2 regions of the Humiphilus diazotrophicus genome follow, and region 2 is predicted to be linked to the other one. Evidence: riboswitches for the same ligand, from Rfam matches in the RefSeq annotation. Region 2 holds a riboswitch; the other holds the start of a gene.
What was found. Region 2 has a riboswitch for thiamine pyrophosphate ahead of thiC (phosphomethylpyrimidine synthase ThiC). Riboswitches for the same ligand answer to the same signal wherever they lie in the genome.
Positions count from the first base shown of each region.

Region 1: it holds a riboswitch for thiamine pyrophosphate, as region 2 does, so the genes downstream of both, AC6I7T_RS33075 (TonB-dependent siderophore receptor) here and thiC (phosphomethylpyrimidine synthase ThiC) in region 2, are expected to answer to the same signal.

Region 1 is NZ_AP040871.1:816,437-826,202, forward strand. Features, by position in the region: gene AC6I7T_RS33040 (TonB-dependent receptor) at 1-860, shown strand, start outside; gene AC6I7T_RS33045 (PhoPQ-activated pathogenicity-related family protein) at 938-2,365, shown strand; gene AC6I7T_RS33050 (hypothetical protein) at 2,475-2,987, opposite strand; gene AC6I7T_RS33055 (carboxypeptidase-like regulatory domain-containing protein) at 3,575-3,805, shown strand; gene AC6I7T_RS33060 (hypothetical protein) at 4,552-4,749, shown strand; gene pnuC (nicotinamide riboside transporter PnuC) at 4,764-5,357, opposite strand; gene AC6I7T_RS33070 (phosphotransferase enzyme family protein) at 5,357-6,523, opposite strand; gene AC6I7T_RS33075 (TonB-dependent siderophore receptor) at 6,538-8,883, opposite strand; TPP riboswitch at 8,952-9,048, opposite strand; gene AC6I7T_RS33080 (Ig domain-containing protein) at 9,760-9,766, shown strand, end outside.
Region 2 is NZ_AP040870.1:261,452-271,217, forward strand. Features, by position in the region: gene AC6I7T_RS02935 (hypothetical protein) at 1-35, shown strand, start outside; gene AC6I7T_RS02940 (magnetosome magnetite crystal formation protein family) at 282-743, shown strand; gene thiE (thiamine phosphate synthase) at 884-1,513, opposite strand; gene thiM (hydroxyethylthiazole kinase) at 1,510-2,316, opposite strand; TPP riboswitch at 2,478-2,572, shown strand; gene thiC (phosphomethylpyrimidine synthase ThiC) at 2,626-4,437, shown strand; gene AC6I7T_RS02960 (SpoIIE family protein phosphatase) at 4,618-7,344, opposite strand; gene ruvX (Holliday junction resolvase RuvX) at 7,522-7,956, shown strand; gene pgi (glucose-6-phosphate isomerase) at 8,062-9,726, opposite strand; gene AC6I7T_RS02975 (ROK family protein) at 9,762-9,766, opposite strand, start outside.

The sequences.
Region 1 (9,766 bases), on a different replicon from region 2:
CACGGTTGGCCTATGTCGGCTCGCAAGGAAGTCATCTGAGCTTCAATACCGATCTCAATGCACCGATCTATTCTCCTGGAGCATCGCAAGACAACATCCAAGCACGCCGGCCCCTGCAGAATTTCGGAACCGTTATTATGGATACCTCGGGTGGCACTTCAAGTTATCATTCTCTGCAGGTCTCTATGGAGCAAAAGCAGCTTCATGGAGTTAGCTTTGGGGCGAATTACACCTGGTCCCGTAGTATCGACTGGAATTCATATGCGACGGACCTCGATGGGGTCTCGATTGTCAATCCGTGGAAGCCTTGGGCCTATCGTGGGGTTTCTGATTTTAATGTCCCACATCGGTTTGTTTTTAATGGTCGGTGGCAATTGCCCGCTCCCAATAGCGGTTGGAGAAAAAGAGTCCTTGGTCAATGGCTTGCAACTGGCATCTGGACGTGGCAGAGTGGTTCTCCTCTTAACATCAGTTCTGGAGATGACAATTCCATGACTGGAATCGGCAATGATCAAGCAGATCAAATTGCAAAGCCTCGTTATACCTCAGGAAATAAAAAGCAACGGATTATGGAATGGTTCAGTACGGATTCCTTTACGACAAACGCAGTTGGTACCTTCGGAAATACTGGCCGTAATACTCTCATCGGTCCGACAAAGATTAATATCGATATGGCAGTCAGTAAAGGCATTCCAATCCGTGAGAGATATATCGTGAATCTCCGTTGCGATGCTTTCAATATATTCAATCATGCCCCTCTCGGAAGTCCTGGAACTACAGTAGATTCCGGCGGGTTCGGCAGAATTACCAGCGCTGGTGATCCGCGTATTCTGCAATTGTCAATCAAGCTGGTGTTTTAGATAGAGGCAGAAAAGAGAAAAGCTTGCAATCTTCTGTCTAGTAATGACAAGAAATCCAACAGGAGAAATATAAGAAAATGGTTGTTCGCCGGTTACTGTGCCTATGGGTTTTGTGTATCAGCTCCCTCTTTGCATTTGCTGAAGCGGGTTCTTCTGATTTTTCTACGGTACTGGATCGCTATGTTCACCTGCCGGATAATCACTATGGGTATGAACTGGTTGATAAGACCGGTTCTCCGGAATACACGGCATATCTACTTAGGATGACGTCGCAGCAATGGCGCAATCAGGACGAGGTGAATCAAAGCATTTGGAAACACTGGATGATCATCTATGTTCCGAGAACAGTCTCTTACAGCACTGGGATGTTGTACATCGGAGGAGGGTCAACGAGCGAGGAACACCCAAAGCCGGATGAGACATTGAGTGCAATTGCTACCAACACCCACAGCATAGTTTCCGAATTGTATAACGTCCCAAACGAGCCGCTTACCTTTGCGAGTGACTCATTTGGACCCCGAACAGAAGACCAGATCATCGCCTATACCTGGAGGAAGTTCTTAAGCACCGGGGATTCCTCTTGGCCTCTACGGTTGCCGATGACCAAGGCGGCAGTACGTGCAATGGATACCATAACGTCATTTGCATCAACCAAAGAGGCGGGAAGTCACCAGGTCAACAGCTTTTTCGTTACAGGTGCGTCAAAACGCGGCTGGACTACTTGGACGACTGCAGCTGTGGATTCAAGAGTAGTTGCGATTGCACCCATGGTGATCGATGTACTACATGTTGTTCCATCCTTTCGTCATCACTATAGTAGTTACGGATTTTGGGCTCCAGCGGTGAAGAGTTACTTCGATGAAAGTCTGATGGATGATTTAAATGGCAAAGGCTTTGACAGCTTAATGACCATAGAAGATCCTTATTCTTATCGAGATCGGTTTACGATGCCCAAGCTTCTGGTTAATGCTGCCGGAGATCAATTTTTCCTCCCCGATTCCTCTCAGTTCTATTTCCGCGATTTACCAGGGGAAAAGCATCTTCTCTATGAGGCAAATGCAGATCACTCACTCCGAGGTTCTGATGCGTCCAAAAGTATAGCCGCCTTTTACCTGTCCATATTGCATGGAACAAAAAGACCAAATCTTGAATGGAAATTTGCTGAAGATGGATCGATAGAAGTCAAAACCGATGTCACTCCGATTCAGGTGAAGTTATGGGAGGCTACAAATCCGAAGCATCGCGATTTCCGAATAGAGGCTATCGGACAGGCGTATCATAGCCACCCACTTCAAGAGGAGAGGCCCGGTTCTTATGTCGCGCGTGTGCGGCCGCCTGCAAAGGGTTGGACAGCTTTCTTTGTAGAAGTAACCTATAAGGGCGAAGGGGGAGAGCCGCTGAAGTTTACAACCGCTGTCCGCGTTCTTCCCGATGTCGAGAAATATGCTTTCCCGGAGAAGGGGAAATCCGTTATGCAAACGCAATCTGAGGCTGCCAGCTATTGAAAATTGCCGCCATATACCAAGAACTTGGCTCCATGTTGATAAAGGGGCATGGAGTCAAGAAGCTTTACTATGAGACGAAGCGCCCAGGGCTTAACGGCGCTTCACACTCCTAGACATATGACAACGAATCATACCAATCTCTCCACGGAGGATTGATGGTGATGCTTTGCTCGCAGAATATACAACGCTCGAAACGCTGGAATTTTGTCTGACCGTTACCTGACAGTTGAATATAGAGATTCAAAAATCCGATTGCCGGCCAGTGGAGATGCTCCTGAGGAAAGATCGTTAGTCCATGACTCAGAGCATCAAAATGTTTTTCGAGATTTGTCAGTTCCGCTGGAACAACAACAATACCCCAGAGATCGCGGCATTCTTGGTTACTTGGGGGATTTTGAAACCCTTGGAAGTAGTGTAGAGTTCTTGAATTACTTGAGGTAATGATAGTTCGACATTTACTCCAGGCTTCTCGGACCAGGCCACGCTCCTTCAAGTGAGTGGTTTCCAGTTCTTTTCCACGAAAGGAGAGGGAAGCCGTAAGCTCTGGATCTACCAGGAAGCCTGTCCAACTGGACTCCTGCTCGTTGACCTGATAAGTTGTTCGTTTCAAAAGTCGTTGCATGACATCTCATCCCCGTACTCTATTCACAAACTGACAACGTGCTACCAGTATTGGTCATCCTCGAATTCGTTTAACTTTGCCACTCAGTCAGATGCGGATTTAGCCTACATCTCCCCATTGCTGGCTTAAATTACAGCACAGCAATGACAGATTGTTCAGGGTGTCGTGTACCCGGTGCTGAGTGGACAATGACAATATAGACGCTCTGTGAATAAGAGGCAAAGAGAATCGGTTTTCTGCGATGTATTTTCGAGAATTGCATCATGCCTTGTGCATAAAACGCAAAACAAAACAGGTACAAGAGTTTTGACTGAAGAGGGAGTCTAGATTGTATTATTCAGGATGCGCCAATAGGCTATTCTTCTGAACAAATGGAGGATGACACACGCGGTTCGTGCATACGTTGTGACATAAAGCGCGATGTGGATCATGGATCAAATGTAGACACTGGCTTCAGTAACAAGTTTCCCTACGTATATCGGGAATTGCCTCATTTCGGTAATTCAATAACAGTTCTCTAACGAACCCCCGTTCATTGTGCTAAAGGATGGTTTTCATGAAGCGATCTTTAGTCCTGCCGTTTTGTAATTTTTGTTGTTGCATTATCTTCATTCCCGGTCAGTAGGAGCAGAGTTGCTGGCTCAGCTGCTCATCCGTCAGGTGCGGCCTTACTGGATGTGTCTGTGACCATTACAGATGAAAAGACCGGATCTCGGCGTGAAACTGTAGCCGCTGCAAACGGGCATTATACCTTTACTCAATTATTGCCTTCCACCTATCGGATAGTTGTTCGCCGCATGGGATTCGCAAACTTATGAAGAATCGAATATTATCCTTCAAGTTAGTCAAGAACTGGTTCGTCATGTCAATTTGCAGGTTTCGGGCAATAATACCACTGTGATGGTAGATTCAGGAGGGCTTGCTACTGTAGATACCAGAGTGCTCGCATCGGAATGAACGTCAGCGAAGGAGAAGTAGCACAGCTTCCTTTGAACGGATGGCAAATATCACAACTCTATTCACTCGTACCCTGCGCTATGAATTGTGAGAATCCTTCGATAATATTCGTTTCAGCGGTCGTTTCCTGTGGGACAGTACGCCACAAGTAATCCGTTGCTTGCTGTAGTAACTCTAGTGGGTCCGAACAGTGTTGATGAAGATTCAGGTGGCCTTCGTTTGGACTATGTCTTCAACAGCCGGTTTCATCTTTTTTGTACTATTTTAGGGATCAAGGATTTTCTTCCCAAACTCAGAACTCGATTTTGAGCAAATACAAAAGGGCGGGATACCGGTTCAAGGCTGTCGAAAAGTCTAAAATTATCATTAAGTTGAACGAAAACCAGAGAGGAAGCATCTGAGTTTGTAGGTGCGGTTTTGATTTGCCTAAAAATAGGATTGCCAGTCGGTTAAGCAAGATTTTTGGCTTTAGCGACTGGCAAGATCGAAAGGCTTGTTCATGGACATTTCTTTCACCTTACCTCTCCACTCAATTCCTCTATGGTTTCTCATCCTGTCCCTTTTCCTTCCGCGTCTATGTATCTTTGTCGCATGGCTGCAGCATAGTATGATTCACTTTATTCCCTCTGCAGTCGGTCTGATACCCATCATCCTCTGGGTGATTGTTCCTCGCATTCTGATTCTTCTCTGGATATATCAGGATCAAGGCATCACAATCTGGTTCCTGCTACATGTCATCGCTTTGCTTTGTGCTTGGGGCGGAGGTGGTACACGTGTGGTCCGCAGACGGGTTGAAGTTGACTAGAGCAGGCCTTGAAATTAAGCGCCGAGAGTCGAAAGATGTGATTCGCTGGATGCTTGTAGCGAACGTGTCCAGGATCTGAACCCGATAATGGCGAGGACGACGAAAATTGCGTAGAGTCCTGCAGTGAGATCGAGATGCTTGTACAGATAGACTCCTATATAGGTTATGTCTACCGCAATCCACATTATCCAGTTGGCGACATATTTTCTCGTGGACCAGAATTGAGCTACAAGGCTAAAACTGGTTAGGGAAGAGTCCATGTAGGGCAATGCGGCATTCGTATAACGGGCCATAACACTGCCAAGCAGCAAGCTACCACAAAGGCCCGCAGCAAAGCCTGCAATCCACCCCACCAACGAAAGGTTTTCGACTCGGACTGTTCCTTCTTCCTGAACTCCATGTTTCCAATGCCACCAGCCATAGGCACAAACAGCTACATAGACGCATTGTAGGAGCATGTCCGAATAGAGTCTGGTTCTCCAGAAAACGACAGCATAAAGGGCACAGGACAGAATCCCCGCCGGCCAAGACATAAGGTTCCTCCGGGTAGTGAGCCATACACCCAAAACGCTCAGAATGACTGCGATGATTTCCAGGGGAGACATCATTATTGGCTTTCACTCCGATGGCGCGGTCTGTCTGCCCAGGATTCCAGGTAGTCGAGAAGTTCTTGGCCTACTTCTGTATGAAACCATTGAGCGTGTCCGAGAAAATAGCCGTCCCAGGCAAGGGAAGCTTTCTCCGGTGACATTAGTTGACTGAGAAAATAATCAGTTTCAGAAAGTGCGAACTCCGCATGGATCAATGGCATTAATGCAGCCACGGCTTGAGCCTCTTCGCTATAAAGTGGACGTATAGCTTCATAGCCATTGAGGAGCGCATGGATCTGATCGAAGTGAATTACATTTTTTGCTTTGCGATCTATTTCCAGCCAGTCAACACCGCTTCGTTCGATTGCGGTAGCTATGTCATGAGCTGCGTTTGTGCGGTCGGCAAGACCGAAGTCAATAATGCAGGTTACTTCGGCTTCGGACGAGTCATCACTCCAGAGAAGATTCGTTCCGTGCAGGTCGTTATGAGTCCAAAGTGGAGTGAGAAAAGACAACCAGGGTTTGAGCTTGGAGTGAAAAGGAAGCAGCAGTTTTTCGGTTTGTTCCCGCCAGTTTAGGGCTTCAAGATAGTGAGAGAGCTTGGGACGAGATTCGATGTAATCTTCAAGCTTTTGCCATGGATTCTGCTGCGCAAAAATTGTGAAGCTCGTAACCAGGCTGCGAGCTTTACGGGCTGGAGCCTGGTAGCCTTCTGCGGCATTGTGTAATTTCGCTAACGCTTGACCTGCTGCATAGGCTTGGTGACAGCTATGAAAGGGAATCCAGGATTGTTCTTCGCAATAGAGATCCAAACCTGGAGCGAGCGAATGTACCTCGTAAGTCCATTCGCCTGAGGTGACTACAGAATCGCCATTCTGATCCAGGAGAACCTCGGGTACTCGGCCCCCATGTGCATAGAGATATGCAAGAAATCGATGTTCCTCCAGAAGTCCTTCGCGATCGCGAACCGAACAATGGTGCCGCTTGATGAAGTACTCGCCTCCCGGAGTGGCAGCCAGACTGGCTGCCGAAAAAGGACGCGGGCTCTGGGATAGCAGTTCTCGAGCACCTCCGGCACAGGGGAAGAGTCTCAAAATGCGGTCTGCTTCTTCCAGGGTGAAAGGTGGCCATTCCGGAGTCATCCAATCACCCATATAACCCAACGTCTTTACTTCTGTAGTCATATATGTCTTTGTCATTAAAACAGATATTGGGCGGAAAGACGTACGGTTGCGGGTGCGCCTACGTGAAGGAATGTATCTCCGTAGCTCGCTCCCGTATCCTTCCAGTATCGCTTGTTTCCAATGTTGTCCGCATAGAGGCGAAAAGTCATCCGGCTATGGTCCTTCTGCGGGGTGTAGCGCAAGGCAAGGTTGAAGAGATTGTATCCGGGAACACTGACCAGATCGTCTCTTGTGGCGGCCTTGCGTCCGGTGTAATTCCATCCCGGGACGAGGAATAAACCTGGGACACGAGGAACGGACAGGTCCGCCGTTACTGAAGATCTGAAGTGTGGAAGGTTAATGATCTGTTTGTTATCGAAGGACGGTGTTCCTGTGTTGTCGGATAATCCCTGCATCGCTGCCATGCTTGCCGTGAGTCGAAGCCAATTTGTTGCAGTACCTTGGGCACTGAGCTCGATTCCGCGGTGTGTCTCTCTGCCTTCCCTGACAAAGTGCAGCCCGTCGCTTTCCTCCTTTGGATAGAAGAAAGGGGCACGCATGCGAAAAGCGGCTGCAGTGAGCAGGAGCTTGTGGCCAGGGGCATATTTCACGCCTGCTTCCGCAAGCCGGGTAAAGAATGCAGGCAGAAACTCATTGGAATTTACCACCCAGAATGGGCTCTGCGGTCCGAGAGATAAGGCTGTACTGTAGGTGACATATGCGGTGAGGGAGTTGGTTGCGCGATAAAGAACCGAATACTGGGGTAGCCAGCTTTCCTTTCTATCCTTTGCCCAGTAGTGTTCCCCGGAACCTGGGTCGGTCTGCTTAAAGTTGTCGCGAAGTGCGTTGTACTGTCCCCCCACAATGAGGTCAATTCGTGCAGGCAGATGGATATGATCATTCACAATTAACGCATACTGATGCGCATCGTTTGCTGGAGTTGCACGTCCGGCCTTGTTGGGACTTGGTTGAAATTGTTGTAAAGGCTCATAAACATTGTCATTTCCGACCCAGTCATAAACCGAGGAAGGCAGATTGACAGCTCGTCTCATCAAGCTAGTTCCAACCACTAAATCCTGGCTGATTGCCCCAGTCTTCCACTGGCCGCTCAGGATACCCTGGAGTTGATCATTGACGCGCAATTCGCCGGGACTGCGGTAGTCATAGACGGCATAGCTGCCGTCCTTGCAGAAAAACCAATATGGAGTACAGCGATAGTAGTCTGCGCTATTGGGATCGACTGCTGAGCCATAAGCCCAAGCCGCATTGTCGTCTATAAGGGAACGACTGCGACCCACGGTTACGTATGCTTTCCAGTTTCTGGAAAGATATTGATCTAGTCGAATACTAGTGTTAAAGGCATCAAAAGTGTTTGGCTTCGTCCAGGACTGAGCCCCCAGCATTGTCGAAGGAAAGATGTGTGTTGGGACGATTGTTCCACCAAGCAACTGATATCCGCTCAGCGAGCGCTGCACCAAGTGCTGATACTCAAAATTTCCACGCAGAATTGTTTGCGTTGCCAGCTTCCAATCGGCCGCAAGAGCTCCAAATTCTCGGGAGCCATCCGCATGGTCCACATAAGAGCGGATGTGTTCTGCTCCCACGTTGGTTCTCAGCCCCAGTTGTTGTTTGCGTCCAAGGAAGTCACCCCAATCGATGTGCCCCAAGGCCGTTCCCCTGTGATCTGTAGCCAGTTCTACGGAGCGAATCACTGCAGGGCGCTTGGTCACATAATTAATGATTCCTCCCGGAGTGGTTACGCCAGCCTGTAGCCCGGCCAAACCGTGAAGAAACTCAACGCTTTCTTTGTTTTCGAGCGGAACCAACTGTTCTCCGGCAATTGTGATTCCGTTAATGCGCAAGCCTGTGGCTGTATCAATAGGAAATCCACGAATTTCGACACCTTGGAACCAACCAACAGGAGCGTAGTTTTCACCGACGGCCGCGTCGTTTTTGATGACATCCGTAAGCAGCCTGGCTTGCTGATCCTGTAATACGCTGTGGGTTATGACGAAGGTGGAGGAGGGAATCTGCTCAGCAGGAGCTTCTTCAAAACCAGCTAGAGCTACCTTGGAGGGCACATACGTCGTCTCTATTTTCCCTTGTACAACCACAGTGTCAGTGCGTTTCGGGAGAGATACCTGCCTGGATGCTTCCGTGGATAGTGAATTTCTGGGGGAGGGATCTGTGTTTTGAGCAATAACGGCTGTATGGCCTAATAGCAACGCCAGTGACATCCATACGGCTTTTGTGACGTGGAAGGAGATCGATAGTTTTGCCGAGGAAGAAGAGGAACTGAGGGTAGAACCCTGGCGCTCATCGCGCAAGCAAAATGGGGAAAGAAAGCATGAGATCTGAGTAAAAAACTTTGAACTGTGCATGAGAATCCTCTTCTTTACAACAAACAATGAACAGGAGAGCTCAAGCTACAGTTCACGAAGGTTGAAGTCCTTCGTCCCGAAAAGCTTCCCACGCCGGTATTATCCGGATCGGGTCAGAGGGTATATTCTCAGCCCCACTCTTGTGGAGCACCCCTGTTTCACTATCAATTCAAACACTAGTCGCCCGAACTTGCAAATCCGGGTGCGATTAAGGCCTTGATATGGAGTGATTTTAGGCTGGCCGACAGATTCCCAAAGAAGGCCCGATGCCAAGCTCCTCTGACAAGGAATCTCTGCTCTTTCCTCTGTCTCGGATGAATCCTATTCCAGACAAACAATCGTGGAATTCGGATCGCCTTCTTTATTCTCGAATTCTCAGATCCAAAACGGGAGTGTTCTGCCCCTTGGATGGAGAACTCGTAAGAAGACGGCATGGCTATGCCTTCTTGGTTATGAGTATGGGATTTATTAACTCAAGCATAACCCGATGAAGCTTAAGTCATAGACTCAGCATGTTTTCTGCAACACAGATGAGCCTATGTCGGAGATGAGTTAATTGTTCCCGGCAACTTACATAGGTAGAGTATTAAGAAATATTAATGCAAGGCGGCTATCCGATACCTAAGCGTCACATATTTCTCTTTGATCATATTTGTTCAGATGACTGCTACCAAACTTAAGTAATGTTGGCAGCCATATAAGTCCTCGTGCTATTGTTTCCCCACCAATACCAGGAATAGAGACAGGGATTCTTCATGGAGTCTCCCTTGAGTTGCGCATCATCCCTCTGCTGGGGATATGCGCCGCCCCCATTCGGAATTTGTTGTTGTAGCTGTTTTGTGCTTTGTTTCTCCCTCCGAGGAGGTAAGTCGCTCGGTGGGCA
Region 2 (9,766 bases):
CTAATGGGGGAATGGCTGCTTTACCAAAGAATTGAATAAGATGAGAGCTTTTTCCTCCAAACGACGCAATCTCCTTTGAAAACCTAGACTGTTTCTCTATTCAGAGCAGAACGACCTTTTCATTCGTTAGTTGCCGGTCTACAATCATGGCCGCGCAAAAAATGCCGCTCTGCTTTGCTCTTCTGTAGCAGCTGGAATAGCAGAACCACTCTAGAATCTCGGGTTTGAAAACAACAAGAGCAAGGAAATTGAACGAGGTTTCCTTTGGAAGGAGAAATCTAATGGCTTTCTGCCCAAAATGCGGAGCATCCTTAGAGAATGGTACTAATTTTTGTACTTCCTGCGGTGTCGGGACCGCAGCAGTCGCTACCCCAGTGAACACAGGTATTTCATCCAATGTGGCCGGGCTACTGTGCTACATCTTCGGATTCATTACCGGTATTGTATTTCTGGTTATCGAACCATATAAGCGGGACCGCTTTGTCCGTTTCCATGCTTTCCAATCGATCTTTTTCAATGTTGCTTCCATAGTCTTTTGGATAGTATGGAACATCCTTCAGACTGTTCTATCGTTAGCAACACATGGCATTCTCGCGATGGTCCTTATTCCAGTCGATCTATTGCTGGGTTTGGCATTTTTCGCCGGCTGGTTGTTCCTGATGTTCAAGGCCTATAACCACCAACAATACATGCTCCCCATCATAGGCCCGTTAGCACAAAAACAAGCTGAAACAGGAATCTAGAAAATTTAGGTTCGGCATAGACAAGGACAGGTATCTAGGGCATTTCCCGCATAGGTAGCGTAGAGAAGAGAAGAGAAGAGAAGAATAGCTCTTCTTTGCGGAAGATGCTCTAGGGCCGAATGACCACACCCGTGTAGGTGCTAGGTCAGCTCCCACAGCCGCAGAAGGTCCGCTGTTGCAGCCGCCATTTCTACAGCATGTGTAACAGCAGAGATTACAGCAGCCCCTTTCACATGCGCGGCAATACACCTTGGCAATGTTTGTGTATTGATTCCACCAATACACATCACCGGAGTTCTTACTGCGCCTGTTACTCGAAGCAATTCCTTCTCGCCCATAGGAGGAGTTGCATCCGCCTTACTCTTTGTGGAAAAGATCGGGCCGACTCCAAGGTAATCCGCACCAATGCGATCCATCAAAAGCGCTTCTTCATAGCTTGTTGCTGAAACGCCAAAGATCATTCCGGCAGGCAACATGTCCATAATCTGCAACGCGTCACCATCGTTCCTTCCAACATGAACTCCATCGGCTCTAATTGCGATTGCAATTTCCACCCGGTCATTCACGATCAACGGCACACCAGCAGGCCTCGTCAAGCGAAGAAGATGGCTGGCGGTTTCTGCGAAAGCAGCATCATCCATCTTCTTGTCTCGAAACTGAATCATCGTTGCTCCGCCGTGTATCGCGGCCAACGTAACGTCTTCATGAGAACGCCCCATTTCCGGAATGGACTCCGTAAGAACACAAAGACGTAGATCAAGCTCTTTCATAAATTCACTTCTTCAATACGCATCCCTTGCCGTAGCTGCTCTTCTTTCATATTTGCAACCGCATCGAAGAACTCTACCTGAAAGCTCCCTGGTCCATGAGCTTTTGCTGCAGCAAGCTCACCAGCAAGGCCATAGCCCGACAACGCTGCCGAAGCAGCAAACACATAATCTTTCTCAACTGCGGTGCAGGCACCAACTACTGCGGTAGACATGCATCCTGTCCCCGTCACGTTGGCCATCATTGGATGACCATTGGCAATACGAAGTAGTCGGCGTCCATCGGTAACTACATCAATTGCGCCTGTGACAGCAACTACACAGTTAAACTTCCTCGCACAAGCTCCGGCAATCGAGGCAGCATCCCCCCCTACATTGATCGATTCAACACCACTGATTTCAGCCTTTATTCCAGAGAGTGTAGCAACCTCTGCGAGGTTACCCCGTACCACATCGATCTTTGTTTCCCGCAACAGTGTCAAAGCACTTTCAGTACGAAACTTTGTAGCCCCAGCGCCAACGGGATCCAGAATGACAGGGATGCCCAGTTGATTGGCTCGTCGAGCTGCAAGGCGCATTGCCTTTACCTGTTCAGCCCACAGTGTGCCGATGTTCAATACGAGTGCACTCGCGGCACTTACCATCTCTTCGACTTCTTCCAGAGCATTCGCCATAACGGGTAATGCCCCGACACAAAGAGTGATATTCGCTGAAGTATTCATCACAACTGCGTTCGTGATCTGGTGAACCAGCGGTCGTTTTTGGCGAACGCGGGTAAAGATAGCTGCTGCTTGCGTTACGTTCATCTCCACACTCTCTAAAGGATCCGATGTATCGATTGAGGTTACGACGAGTACACCACAAACAACGGCCTGCGTGTCAACCCCACGCTATCGAGTGAAGACCTACAGGCAAGGGGGAAGAACAGCTTGCATTTGCGTATTCCTCCAACACTGCTATATTCTGTTGGCTGAAACAGGGGTGCCCACGAAAGTGAGCTGAGAAATACCCTTCGGACCTGATCCGGTTAGAACCGGTGTGGGGAGTTTTGAATGCTCGTGTCCATGCATTCGGCATGATCGCTTCTGTTTCGATACTTGAATTTGCGAGGCGATATGCATACAAAAGACGGACATTCTGACCGCAACCGCTTTCCCACCTATTCCTCAGCATCGCTTCGACAATACATTCAGGGCAGTCGAGCTGATCTGCGCGTTCCTTACCGTGTAATCAATCAATCGCCAACGCCCATGCAGGGAAGGACCGATGTGAATCCTCCGATTCCTGTCTATGACTGCTCCGGAGCTTATACGGATCCGGATTGTTCCATCGACTTGAGCGAAGGACTTCCTCAAGTGCGCAAGGCATGGATTCGGGAGCGGGACAACACCGTAGAGTCAGAGAATCAGGCAGCTACTATCAGGCCGTCTCTACCTTTTCGACGGGAGGTACTTCGTGCTCGTACGGGCTGCAATGTTACGCAGATGCACGCAGCACGAAAGGGAATCATCACACCTGAAATGGAGTTTGTTGCATTGCGAGAATCCATGCGTCTCGACGAGCTACGCAGCGATCCAGCCTATGCAAAACTACTCCGTCAACATCAAGGGCAATCTTTTGGCGCAACTCTTCCAGAAAGAATTACGCCGGAATTTGTACGCTCCGAAGTAGCAGCGGGACGAGCCATCATTCCGGCCAATATCAATCACGCAGAATTGGAGCCCATGATCATTGGCCGGAATTTCAAGGTCAAGATCAATGGCAACATCGGAAATTCCGCTGTCCTGTCCTCCATCGAAGACGAAGTAGAAAAAATGCTCTGGGCAATTCACTGGGGCTCCGACACAATCATGGATCTCTCTACGGGCAAAGATATCCATGAAACTCGCGAGTGGATTTTGCGTAATTCGCCTGTTCCCATCGGCACCGTGCCGATTTATCAAGCACTGGAGAAGGTTGGAGGGCAAGCAGAGGATTTAACGTGGGAGCTGATGCGTGACACGCTGATCGAGCAGGCAGAGCAAGGAGTCGACTACTTTACTCTCCATGCCGGAGTACGTCTGGCTTATATTCCGCTGACGGCAGAACGCCTGACAGGAATCGTCTCGCGCGGCGGTTCTATCATGGCGAAATGGTGTCTGGCACATCATCGCGAGAACTTCCTCTATACCCACTTTGAGGAGATCTGCGAAATCATGAAGAGCTACGACGTCTCCTTCAGCCTTGGAGATGGATTACGCCCCGGCTCAGTCTATGATGCAAACGATGAGGCACAATTCGCCGAATTAAAAACACTGGGAGAACTGACTGCTCAAGCCTGGAAGCATGACGTCCAGGTGATGATTGAGGGCCCAGGACACGTCCCGATGCAGCGAATTGAAGCGAACATGACCGAGGAGTTGCGCCATTGCTTCGAAGCTCCGTTCTATACACTCGGCCCCCTAGTCACGGACGTTGCGCCGGGATACGACCATATCACCAGCGCAATTGGAGCAGCACAAATCGGATGGTACGGCACAGCAATGCTTTGCTACGTCACACCGAAGGAACACCTCGGATTACCGGACAAGGAAGATGTGCGCACTGGCATAGTCACGTATCGCTTAGCTGCACATGCGGCAGATCTGGCCAAAGGCTGGCCGGGAGCGCAACTGCGAGACAATGCGCTCTCCAAAGCTCGTTTCGAATTCCGATGGGAAGACCAGTTCAATTTGAGCCTCGATCCCCAAAGAGCACGTTCCTATCACGATGAGACACTGCCTCACGAAAATGCAAAGACAGTGCACTTCTGCTCTATGTGCGGACCGAAGTTCTGCTCTATGAAGATTTCGCAGGAGATTCGTGATCAATATTCGTCCGAAGCAGAGAAGGGCATGGAGGAGAAATCTCGAGAATTCGTTCAGCTAGGATCTGAAGTCTATCGATAGTTCAGGAAAGTACTAGTTTCAAGATTTATCTGTTCTCTGAATCCTCAATAACTTCAGATCCCATTTCTTGCGAAGCAAGGATGAGGTCTGAAGTTTGTACATTATGGAGACGAAAGTATCTCTTCAGGAATTCAGTCATGAAGAAAATTTGCAAGGCTTAAAGATCAAGACGTTCTGCATCTACCGAGTCTCTAGAACGGTGGGATTCGGCAGCAGTTTCGTTAATACAACTCCATTCCGTCCACGCTCGTCCCGGAAGTAGCGGACTTCATTCACACATAAGGACATCAGGTATAACCCGAATCCCGACTCCTGCGTACCGTCGAGCACCGGTGAAGGCACTATTGTAGGGTCGAAGGTTTCTCCCAGGTGATAAAGCATAATAGAGACCTTATCGGGATATGCCTGCCCTTCGAGATCGATTCTCTGATCGGTCCGCCCATGATAGGCATGCTCCATAATGTTGGAAGCAGCTTCATGCACTGCCAGTTCCAGCGCATCGATATCGTCGTTATGCATCATTTCAACGGGCAAGCTGGAACAGAAGGTACGCACGAATTCCCGCACTTCAGACAGCAGCCGAAGATCGCTCTGAATTTCTTTCTCTGCGTGAGCAATGGGGATTTCCATCTCCTCAATCCTGATACACACACTGGTCAAATCATCATCGATGCGTCCAGTGCCTGAGAAGTCTAATACCGCCTTGCGAATAACTTCAACGATTTCCGAAGAGTCCAGATGAGCATTTGCGCTTACGAGCTCTTCCAGCCGTTCCATTCCAAAGGGTTCGTCGTTCTGATCCCGTGCCTCAGTAATGCCATCCGAAAAGAGGAGCAAAAGATCGCCTGGTGCAAAAGATACAGAAATCTGCTCGTGGATCTCGCTCTCGCGTACACCGAGAGGCAAATTGCTGCCGTGAAGCATTTTCGCGCATTTCGTTCTTGCCTGGAACTGAAGAACTCCCGTGTGCCCGCAATCGACAATTTGAAGCTCCTGCCTCTCCACGTTTATGCGGGCATAGCAGAGAGTAACAAAGCTTTCCAGATCAATCAGCTGGCGTACGATCTGGGCATGGGCAAGCATAACAACTTCTCGTGGCTCAGGAAGACCGTTTTCCCTCGGCAAGGCCATCAGATGGCTGAGTGCCTTTAGAAAGTGAGCTTTAGTCGCTGCACCCAATAATGCGGCGGGGGTCCCTTTACCCATTACATCGCCAACGATTACATCCAGATCTCCCTGATGGTGCTTGATAAAGATATAAAAATCTCCATCAATCCGTTCCGTAGGAATGGACAAGGCAGCGATACGGAGTCCTGGGACATCCATCGGAGGCGGGTCAAGCAATAGAGTTTGCTGAATTCGATTACCGATAGCTGCTTCTCGCTCTCGTGCCTCTGCCAGCTCGGCAGTTCGAGCGATAACACGTTTCTCCAGATCCGCATTCAACGCTCGGACTTCTGCCTCCGCTTTTGCGCGCTCGGCTCGCGTGCGCAGCGTAGTGATGCCGAAAGAGAGATCGTTAGCTAATTCCGTCAACAACTGAAGTTCTTCTGCATCGAAAGCATCCGGCTCCGCGGCATAGATATTTAGAGCTCCAAAGATTTCAGTATCCGAATCCACCCCGATAAAAAGGGGAATTGCAATGCTCGAGGCATAACCGCGCTCCAGAGCTGCATCACGCCATTGGAATACGCGAGAGTCCGTTGCCATGGATTTGATAATGGATGTCTTACCAGTACGGATACAGGTGCCGGTGGGACCGCGTCCGCGTTCGCTATCCTCCCAGGAAAGAACTAATCCGTCCAGATAGCCAGCCTCGCGTCCTGCCTGCGCAATCACTTTGACCGATTTGAAATCATCGTGTTCGGCACGTCCAACCCAGCACAGCAGGTAGCCGGCCTCCTGCACTACGATTTCGCATATCTGCTGTAATAGCGAGGTTTGATCCGTAGCCCGAATCAAGGCCTGGTTGCACCGGCTCAGAGCACGATTTGCCCGATAGCTTTGAAGCAACATCTCCCGTGCGTCTTTCAGCTCAGTCATATCGCGGACAAAGCTCTGCCAGCGGCCATCGGGAAGGATTCTAGAGCTGACTTCTACAGGCAAATAAGTACCGTCTCTGCGACGTAAAGACCACTCTGTGATCTGGGTCTTTCCCTCCAGCATTTGAGCTGCAGCCTGCTGCAGGCGGGGAACATCGGAAAGCGCGATGAGCTCGAAGATAGATTTTCCCTGTACGTCGCTGCAGGAATATCCCAGCATACGGCAGCCGGCTTGATTCACCGATGTAATCCGGCCGCTCGTATCGGCAACAAAAATGCCGTCGGAAGCTTGCTCAAAAAGACGGGATAGTTGCTCTTTAGTCTCACGAGCCTTTGATCCAGCAATGCGAGCAGCGGATAAGGCCACTTTGGCTTCGCGATTCGCACGCCGCAAACGCTCTTGAATCAGAGAGAGCAAGACGCCCATGCTCACATACATGAAAGCCGAAACCAAATAACGGAGATCTTTGCCCAATTGGTGTTCCAGCGAAATAAACTTCCACCAGACAAGCAGAGCCCCGATAAACGTTGAGACAATTCCCGGCCAGAGACCTCCAATCCACGAGCTGACAAAAACTGCAGGATAGAAAAAGAACCAGGAAAAGGGTCGAATCTGGGGCCAGAACCAATATTGCAGCAACGCAAAAAGAAAGGTCACAAGGTAAGCAGAGCTAAAGCGCAATGCCTTGCGAAGGGAGAGTATGCTTCGCGTACTACGTGCAGAAGATTTCACATCTACCTTGGCATTCTTTTGGGACTGGCTGAATGAGAGAATCTTCCGACAATCCGCCAGAAGCGTCTTCAGAAATCGAGCACTGCTTCGGGAAGGAGTCTCATCCTTTTGAGACTGACGTTCCAATTCCATCCCTTCCTCCATCGCACCTTATGAAGGTACGATGCTGCATCGCATAAGTTTAGCTCTGGATTATCTTTTCATGCGTGGAAATCGAGGCAAAACACCTCACACCAGTTATAGCCCGCTACATCTCGATACAATAAACGAACGTGTTCCAGAAGAACTGGGCATATGAACGGAGCATCAATGGGATCAGGGCGAGTAATGGGACTGGACGTGGGAAAAGTGCGCGTAGGAGTAGCACTCTCTGACCCGCTGGGATATACGGCACAGCCATTGCTGACGCTATGGCGTAAAAGCCCGGGAGAAGACCTGCGTAGTCTGTTGCGCTTAATCCGGAAGCACGAAGTAAAAGAAATAGTAGTCGGTAATCCTCTTTATCTTTCTGGAGAAGTGAGTCCTTGGGCTGCTAAAGTGCAGAGATTTGCGGAAGAGTTGCATCAGCGTTCCAATCTCCCTGTACATTTGTGGGATGAGCGATTGACCTCAGTTGAAGCTGAAGAGATTCTGGATGAGGCAGGATATGACCGGCGCAACCGGAAAGATGTCATCGATCAAGTAGCAGCTGTTGTGATTCTGCGGGGATGGATGGAAGCAAGGGAACGCTCGGTGGGCTCCTGAAGCAGTTTAGGAGTAGATCTCTTCGCGATAACCAGTCTTTCCAGCAGGAAAACCTCTCCTGCTGAAAAGACCGACATTACTTCATCCGTATGTGTGTCTGATAGCTTACTTCTTGATCTTCCGATAATGGCGAATCAGGTTATTGGTAGAGCTATCGTGCCCGAGAGATGGTTCCCCCTGGCTTTCGAGTTCAGGGATAATGCGCTGAGCCAATGCCTTACCCAACTCCACACCCCACTGGTCGAAAGAGTTGATCTGCCAAATGACTCCCTGGGTAAAGACACTGTGCTCGTAAAGAGCAACCAGCTTACCTAGAATCTCCGGTGTCAAATCCTCGGCAAGAATCGTATTCGACGGACGATTGCCTTCGAAGGTCCGATGGGGAACAAGCCAATCGGCTGTACCTTCGGCCTTGACCTGCTCAGGAGTCTTTCCGAAGGCCAACGCTTCGCTCTGTGCGAAGACGTTCGCCATCAGCATGTCATGATGACGGCCCAGAGGATTGAGCGACTTAGCAAAAGCCACAAAATCGCAAGGAATCAGGTGCGTTCCTTGATGGATCAGCTGGTAGAAGGAGTGCTGACCGTTTGTTCCAGGTTCGCCCCAATAGATTGGTCCAGTCGGATAGGAAACCTTCTCGCCATTCAAGGTGATGTATTTACCGTTGCTTTCCATCGTCAGCTGTTGCAGGTAAGCAGGGAACCGCTTCAGATACTGATCGTAGGGAAGAACAGCAATGGTTGAGGCACCGAAGAAGTCGGCGTACCAGATGCCCAACAAGCCCAGAAGGACAGGAAGATTCTGTTCAAACGGAGCAGTCCGGAAGTGCTCGTCCATTTCATGGAAGCCCTTCAAGAGTGCACGGAAATTCTCCGGTCCGATAGCCAGCATGGTCGACAAGCCGATGGCAGAATCCATCGAATAACGTCCGCCAACCCAATCCCAAAAGCCGAACATGTTAGCTGTGTCGATGCCGAACTTCGAAACTTCCTTAGCATTTGTCGAGACTGCAACGAAATGCTTGCCGACTGACTTTTCATCGCCTCCCAAGCCCTTCACCGACCACGCCCTAGCCGTATGAGCGTTGGTCATCGTCTCGAGAGTTGTGAAGGTCTTTGAAGAAACGATAAAGAGCGTCTCTGCAGGATCAAGATCCTGAACAGCTTCTGCAAAATCGGTTCCATCAATATTGGAGACAAAACGGAAGGTCAGGCCGCGATCAGTGTAGTGCTTAAGCGCTTCGTAGGCCATTACCGGGCCAAGGTCCGATCCACCAATGCCGATGTTGACAATGTTCCGAATGCGCTTGCCTGTATGCCCCTTCCACTCACCGCTGCGAACGCGATTGGCGAAGCCCGTCATGCTGTCAAGAACGGCATGTACATGAGGCACAACATCCTCACCGTCGACCAAGATCTTCGTCCCTTTGGGAGCACGCAGCGCAACATGCAGAACGGCGCGATTTTCAGTGATGTTGATCTTCTCACCGCGGAACATAGCGTCGATTCGAGCCCGAAGTCCCGATTCTTCGGCAAGGTCGACCAGAAGCTTGAGGGTCTCCTCCGTAATCCGATTTTTCGAATAATCCAGGAAGAGGCCGGCAGCTTCGAGAGTCATCGTTTCACCGCGCTTTGGCTCTTTCTCAAACAGATCCCGCAGATGAAGGTTCTTCACCTTTTCGTAGTGGGATTGGAGAGCCTGCCAGGCCTTCCGTTTTGGCAGCGGTTCTACACTCGAAACATTTTTGAGTGTCTCTACATTTGTCGCCATTTCTCTATTCCTTCCGTGTTGAGCAATTTGGGAATCTATG